DNA from 3 places in the Streptomyces sp. NPDC020742 genome. Region 2 is predicted to be linked to each of the others. Evidence: riboswitches for the same ligand, from Rfam matches in the RefSeq annotation. Region 2 holds a riboswitch; each other region holds the start of a gene.
The links. A riboswitch is a leader RNA that binds a small molecule or an ion and turns the genes downstream of it on or off. The one in region 2 is predicted to bind thiamine pyrophosphate.

Region 1 (2,261 bases), on a different contig from region 2:
TGCCCTCCGCAGGCGCTACTTCAGGACGAGCGAGGACCACTGCTTGATCCACTGGTCGCGGTTCTTGGCGATGGCCTCCGGGGCCAGCGTCTGCGGCTTGTCGATCGTCGTGCCGTACTTGGTGAACACCGCCGGCACCTTGGCGTCCTTGCGTGCCGGGTTGACGAACATCTGCAGCGGCTCGTCCTCCTGGAACTGCCGACTCAGCAGGAAGTCCAGCAGCGCCTTGCCGCCCTTCTCGTTCTTCGCACCCTTCAGGAGGCCACCGAACTCGATCTGCCGGAAGCAGGTGCCGGTCGCGACGCCGGTCGGTGCCTGCGCCGGCGCGGGCTTCTTGCCGAGGACCTCGGCGGGCGGGCTGGACGCGTACGACACCACCAGCGGCTTGTCGCCCTTGTGCTTGCCGGCGGCGGAGCCGGAGAACCGGTCGTTGTAGGCCTGCTCCCAGCCGTCGACGACCTCGACGTCGTTGGCCTTGAGCTTCTTCCAGTACCCCTGCCAGCCTCCCTCAGACTTCGTCCGGGAGGCGCCCCCATCGCCGTAGGCGGCGATGGTCGCGAGCTGGAAGGCGAGCCCCGGCGAGGACGTCGCGGAGTTCTCGGTGACCAGCAGTCCCTTGTAGCGGGGCTTGATCAGATCGTCGAAGGTCTTCGGCGGCGCCATCTTGTGCCGGGCGAAGTAGCCGCGGTCGTAGTTGACGCAGATATCGCCGTAGTCGAGCGGGGTGACGCGGTGCTGCCCCTTGTCGAGCTGTAGCGCGGCCGGGACGCTGTCCAGCCCCTTGGCCCGGTACGGAGTGAACAGACCCTCGTTCAGTCCGCGCGAGAGCAGGGTGTTGTCGATGCCGAAGAGCACATCGCCCTGGGGGTTGTCCTTCGACAGGATCGCCTGGTTGACGGCCTTCCCGGCGTCCCCGCCCCGGAGGATGTTCACCTTGTAGCCGCTCTCCTTCTCGAAGGCGGCGAGGACGGACTTGGACACGTTGAACGAGTCATGGCTGACGAGCGTGACGGTCTTGGCGTCCGCGCTCCCCCCGCCCTGGCCGCCGCACGCGGTGAGTGCGGTCATGCCGACCGCGGCGGCAACCGCGCTCGCGGCGATCCTGCTGGTGGTGCTCACTGATTTCCTCCTGGCTGGCCAGGAAGAGACGCGGCCCTGCCCCGGGTCCGCGGCTCCGTCGTACGAGGACGTACCGGACGGGGGGGGACCCGGGGCAGGGCGCAACAGCATGAGTGACGACCGAACTTCCTACCCGGAATGACCCGGGCGAGGTTCAAGGGTCTGCGGGCACCGAGGACCGGGACCAGGAAGTGGACCAGGACTACGACGCTTCCGCACTCTCAGCGCTGTGGCGCTCCCCTGTCGGAATGTGCATTTGTTCGACCTCACCGTACCAGCGGGCGGTCAGCGTTCCGAGGCCGCGAGCTGGCCGCAGGCGCCGTCGATCTCCTGCCCGCGGGTGTCCCGGACGGTCACCGGCACCCCGTGCGCCTCGATGGCCTGGACGAACGCCCGCTCGTCCTCGGGGCGGGAGGCGGTCCACTTCGACCCCGGTGTCGGGTTCAGCGGAATGAGGTTCACATGGACCCGCTTGCCCTTCAGCAGCCGCCCCAGGAGGTCACCGCGCCACGCCTGGTCGTTGATGTCCCGGATGAGCGCGTACTCGATCGAGATCCGCCGCCCGGACTTCTCCGCGTACTCCCAGGCCGCGTCCAGGACCTCGCGCACCTTCCAGCGCGTGTTGACGGGCACCAGGGTGTCGCGCAGCTCGTCGTCCGGGGCGTGCAGCGAGACCGCCAGCCGGCACTTGAAGCCCTCGTCGGCGAACCGCAGCATCGCCGGCACCAGGCCGACGGTGGAGACGGTGATGCCCCGCTGGGAGAGCCCCAGCCCGTCCGGCTCCGGGTCGGTCAGCCGCCGGATGGCGCCGACCACCCTCTTGTAGTTGGCCAGCGGCTCGCCCATCCCCATGAAGACGATGTTCGACAGCCGCGCCGGCCCACCGGGCACCTCGCCGTCACGCAGCGCCCGCATCCCGTCGACGATCTGGTGCACGATCTCGGCGGTGGAGAGGTTACGGTCCAGACCGGCCTGCCCCGTAGCGCAGAACGGGCAGTTCATCCCGCATCCGGCCTGCGAGGAGATGCACATCGTGACCCGGTCCGGGTAGCGCATCAGCACGGACTCGACGAGCGTGCCGTCGTGCAGCTTCCACAGCGTCTTGCGGGTGGTGTCGTTGTCGCACGAGATGTGCCGTACGA
Region 2 (2,261 bases):
GCCAACTGGAGGCCGGGCAGCTCGGTCGGGCCGAGGAGCGGTGCGTTGTCGGGGGAGGTGGGGCGCAGCCCGGCGCAACTCTCGACCAGCGGCAGCTCGGTGATACCGGGGACGAGTTCGTGGGCGTCCCGCAGCAGTTCGTAGACCCCGCCCGCGGTGACGGTGGTGTCCCAGCCCAGCTCCTCGCTGGTGGCGCCGACGACCAGCTCACCGCTCTCCCGCGGCACCAGATAGAGCGGGTTGCCGCGGACCACGGCCCGTACGGTGCGGGACAGGAAGGCGGGGGAGCCGGCCGGTACGTCCGGCAGCCGCAGCCGCAGCACCTGGCCCTTGACCGGCCGTACCGGCGGCAGCACCTCGTCGGGCACCCCGGCCAGCCGGCCGCTGTGGCTGCCCGCCGCCAGGACGGTCTGCCCGGCCGCCACCGCCGTGCCGTCGTCGAGGACGGCGCCGGTGGCGCGTCCGCCGTGGACCGTCAGCCGCTCGGCCCGGTTCGGCAGGAAGGCCACCCCGGCCCGTTCGCAGGCCGTCAGCAGGGCGCTCGCCAACCGCCGGGGATCGATCTGGTGGTCGCCGTCGACCCGCAGGCCGCCCCGTACGCCGGGGGCCAGCATCGGCTCCAGGCGGCGGCACTCGCGGCCGGTGAGCCACTGCGAGTCCAGGCCGGAGCGCACCTGGAGGGCGTGCAACTCGCGCAGGTGGGCACGGTCGTCGGCGTCCAGCGCGACGGCCAGGGTGCCGCACCGCCGGTAGCCGGTGTGCGCCCCGGCGGCCTCCTCCAGCTCCGCCACGAAGCGCGGATAGCGGTGCGCCGAGGCGAGGTTGAGGCCCAGCAGGGTCTGCTCGCCGTAGTGCAGCTCGGTGACCGCGGCCAGCATCCCGGCCGCGACGCGGGCCGCGCCGCCTCCGGGGGACGGGTCGGCCACCGTGACGGTCATCCCGCGGGCGGCCGCCCGCCAGGCGGTGGCCAGGCCGATGATGCCGCCCCCGATGACCAGGACATCGGGGTGCCCGGAGGCGAGAGTCGGTGGTGTGGCAGGTGGATGCATGGGCGTCCAGCCCCTCCCTTCGCCGGCATGACCCGGATCAGGTTCGTACGGTCGGAGGCCGGCCAGCCTCCCTCTCAGCCCGGTGCGTCCGGGCTCCCGCGAGTGCGGGCACCACCCTAATACGGGGGTGTGGGGCGCCGTAAGGCAGCGCCGGGGCGGGCCCGCCGGACCCCGCGGGCCCGCCGCAAGGCCCCCGGGAACCGGCACCGCGGTCTGTGACGCTGTGTCAGAGATCTCCTTGCGCGCTGCTGCGGGCGGCGTCGTGCCCCGTCCTAGAGTGATTGGGTGAGCGAGCAGAGCAAGTCCTCCCAGGCCCCTGACCGCACGCCCCGCGTCGTGATCGTCGGCGCCGGAATCGCGGGTGTGCAGACCGCGGTCGCCCTGCGCGAACAGGGCTGGCCCGGCGCGATCACCCTGTTCGGCGACGAGCCCCACCCGCCCTACGACCGGCCCCCGCTGTCCAAGGCGGTGCTGCTGGGCAAGGCCGACGGCTCGGCCTTCGAGGTGGACTTCGCCGGGCTCGGCATCGAGCTCCACCTCGGCCGCCGGGTCACCGCCCTGGTGCCCGAGCGCCGGCTCGTCGAGACCTCCGAGGGCCCGGTCCGCTACGACCACGCGGTCATCGCCACCGGCGCCGAGCCCATCACCCTGCCCGGCAGCGAGGGGCTGCCCGGCGTCCACCTGCTGCGCACCCTCGACGACGCCGAGCGGCTGCGGCCGGTGCTCGCCGCCCAGCACGAGATCGTGGTCGTCGGAGCCGGCTGGATCGGAGCCGAGTTCGCCACCGCCGCGCGCGAGGCGGGCTGTGCCGTCACCGTCGTGGAGGCCGGCGACCGCCCGCTGGCCGGTGCGCTGCCCGCCGAGGTCGCCGCCCATATGACCGGCTGGTACGCGGACGCCGGCGCCGAGCTGCGGACCGGTGCCCGGGTCGCCTCCGTCACCCCCGGTGCGGTCACGCTCTCGGACGGCACCACCCTGCCCGCCGACGCCGTGGTGGTCGGGATCGGGGCCCGGCCCGCCACCGCCTGGCTGGCCGGCTCGGGCGTCGCGGTCTCCGCCGACGACGGCTCGGTGCTCGCCGACGAGCGGCTGCGCACCTCCGTCCCCGAGGTGTACGCGGTCGGCGACTGCGCCTCCTTCCCGTCCACCCGGTACGGCAGCCGGCTGCTGATCCACCACTGGGACAACGCCCTCCAGGGCCCCCGTACGGTC
Region 3 (2,261 bases), on a different contig from region 2:
GGTGCGCCAGGCACCAGGCCGCCATGATCGAGCCGCCGCGGGAGACGATGCCGGTCTTGCGGCGGGCGGTCAGCGGGACGTACCGCAGGAGCACTCCGGCGTGCACCGTCATGTAGTCGACGCCCTGCTCGGCCTGCTCGATGACGGTGTCCTTGTAGACCTCCCAGGTCAGCTCCTCGGCCTTGCCGTCGACCTTCTCCAGCGCCTGGTAGAGGGGGACGGTGCCGATCGGGACGGGGGAGTTGCGCAGCACCCACTCGCGGGTGGTGTGGATGTTGCGGCCGGTGGAAAGGTCCATGACCGTGTCGGCGCCCCAACGGGTCGCCCAGGTCATCTTCTCCACCTCCTCCTCGATGGAGGAGGTGACCGCCGAATTGCCGATGTTGGCGTTCACCTTCACCAGGAAGTTCTTGCCGATGATCATCGGCTCGATCTCCGGGTGGTTGACGTTGGCCGGCAGCACCGCGCGGCCGGCCGCGATCTCGTCGCGGACGAACTCGGGCGTGACGTTCTCGCGGAGCGCGACGTACTCCATCTCCGCGGTGACCTCGCCGCGCCGGGCGTAGGCGAGCTGGGTGACCGGGGCGCCGCTACGGCCGCGGCGCGGCTGGCGCGGGCGGCCGGGGAAGACCGCATCGAGGTTCTTCAGGCCACCGCGCGGCGAGGTGTGCTTGAGGCCGTCGTCCTCCGGACGCATGGGGCGGCCGGCGTACTCCTCGGTGTCACCGCGGGCGATGATCCAGTTCTCGCGCAGCGGCGCCAGGCCACGGCGGACATCGGTTTCGATATTGGGGTCGGTGTACGGCCCTGACGTGTCGTAGAGCGTCACGTCCTTGCCGTTGGTGAGGTGCACCCGCCGGACCGGGACCCGCAGGTCGGGGCGCGATCCGGAGACATAGCCCTTGTGCCAGCCGATCTTCGGCTCACCGCTCGCGCTGGCACCGTTCTCGTTTTCGGGCGTGCGTGCATCCTGCAGAGTCATGGAGACCCAACTCCCTACGCCGGCATTACCCGGTAACAGGTTCGGCGGTCGACGCAGCGGCTTCCGTCGTCCGGTGTTTCACGTGAAACACCGCTGGGACGGAGGTCAGCGCCCTCTCAGCCCGGTGCTCCGAGCTCCCGCGATTGCAAAGGTGGCACCAACGGTAGCCGCCGACGCGGTGGGGTGAACAGGGGGCCCCTGGAGTTCTTGCGATGATCTGGAGGTGACCCTTCACGAGTCTCACCACCACGCCGCCCCGCACGCCCACACGCACGGCCACGGTCCCGCGGCGCCCGTCTCCCGGCATCTCCGCAAAGTCATTGCGGCGGTACTGATCCCCTTCGCGACCGCGGTGGCGGTCGGACTGATCGTGCTCTGGCCGGGCGGCGCACCGCCGCACAAGCCGTCCGGAGTCGGCTTCGACCAGCCCACGGAGAAGGCCAGAGTGACCAAGGTGGTGCAGGTGAACTGTGCCGATGTCCATGCCGAGCAGCAGCAGCCGCCCTCGCCAACGGGTCAGCAGCCGACCGGGGGAGCGGCCCGGGGCAAGGCTTGCCAGCAGGCGACGATAGAGGTCACCACGGGCGAGAACGCCGGACGCACCTTCCGGACGGTGGTGACACCGGACGCACTGCGGCGCTACACGGCCGGGCAGGACGTGGTGGTGGCGTACTCACCGAAGGCGCCGAAGGATCTCCAGTACTCGGTCAGCGATGTCGACCGGTCCCTCCCGATGGGCGTACTGGCCGCGATCTTTGCCGTCGCGGTCGTGATTGTCGGGCGGCTGCGCGGGGTGCTCGCGCTGGTCGCGCTGGCGGCCAGCTTCGTGGTGCTGACGCTGTTCATCCTCCCGGCGATCCTGCAGGGGTCGAATCCGCTGGTGGTGGCGGTGGTCGGGGGCAGCGCGATCATGCTGATCGCGCTCTATCTGTGCCATGGGCTGACCGCCCGTACCTCCGTCGCGGTCCTCGGCACCCTGGCGTCACTCCTGCTGATCGGGCTGCTCGGATCGGTGTTCATCAACTGGGCGCTGCTGACCGGCAATACGGACGACACCACCGGCCTGGTGCACGGGCTCTTCCCGGACATCGAGATCCGCGGGCTGCTGCTGGCGGGGATCATCATCGGGTCGCTGGGGGTGCTCGACGATGTGACGGTGACCCAGACCGCCGCGGTCTGGGAGCTGAAGGAGGCCGACCCCGCCGCGGGCTGGCGGAAGCTGTACGGCGCGGCGATGCGGATCGGCCGGGACCACATCGCCTCCGTCGTCAACACCCTC

Region 1: another riboswitch for thiamine pyrophosphate. It lies ahead of AB0G84_RS23255 (thiamine ABC transporter substrate-binding protein); the one in region 2 lies ahead of thiO (glycine oxidase ThiO).
Region 3: another riboswitch for thiamine pyrophosphate. It lies ahead of thiC (phosphomethylpyrimidine synthase ThiC); the one in region 2 lies ahead of thiO (glycine oxidase ThiO).

The regions. Positions count from the first base shown of each region.
Region 1 covers NZ_JBFAEA010000014.1:98,310-100,570, forward strand. Annotated here, with positions in the region: gene AB0G84_RS23255 (thiamine ABC transporter substrate-binding protein) at 16-1,119, opposite strand; TPP riboswitch at 1,228-1,371, opposite strand; gene rlmN (23S rRNA (adenine(2503)-C(2))-methyltransferase RlmN) at 1,405-2,261, opposite strand, start outside.
Region 2 covers NZ_JBFAEA010000007.1:321,529-323,789, reverse strand. Annotated here, with positions in the region: gene thiO (glycine oxidase ThiO) at 1-1,049, opposite strand, end outside; TPP riboswitch at 1,047-1,159, opposite strand; gene AB0G84_RS16265 (FAD-dependent oxidoreductase) at 1,335-2,261, shown strand, end outside.
Region 3 covers NZ_JBFAEA010000008.1:245,564-247,824, reverse strand. Annotated here, with positions in the region: gene thiC (phosphomethylpyrimidine synthase ThiC) at 1-982, opposite strand, end outside; TPP riboswitch at 977-1,133, opposite strand; gene AB0G84_RS17390 (YibE/F family protein) at 1,206-2,261, shown strand, end outside.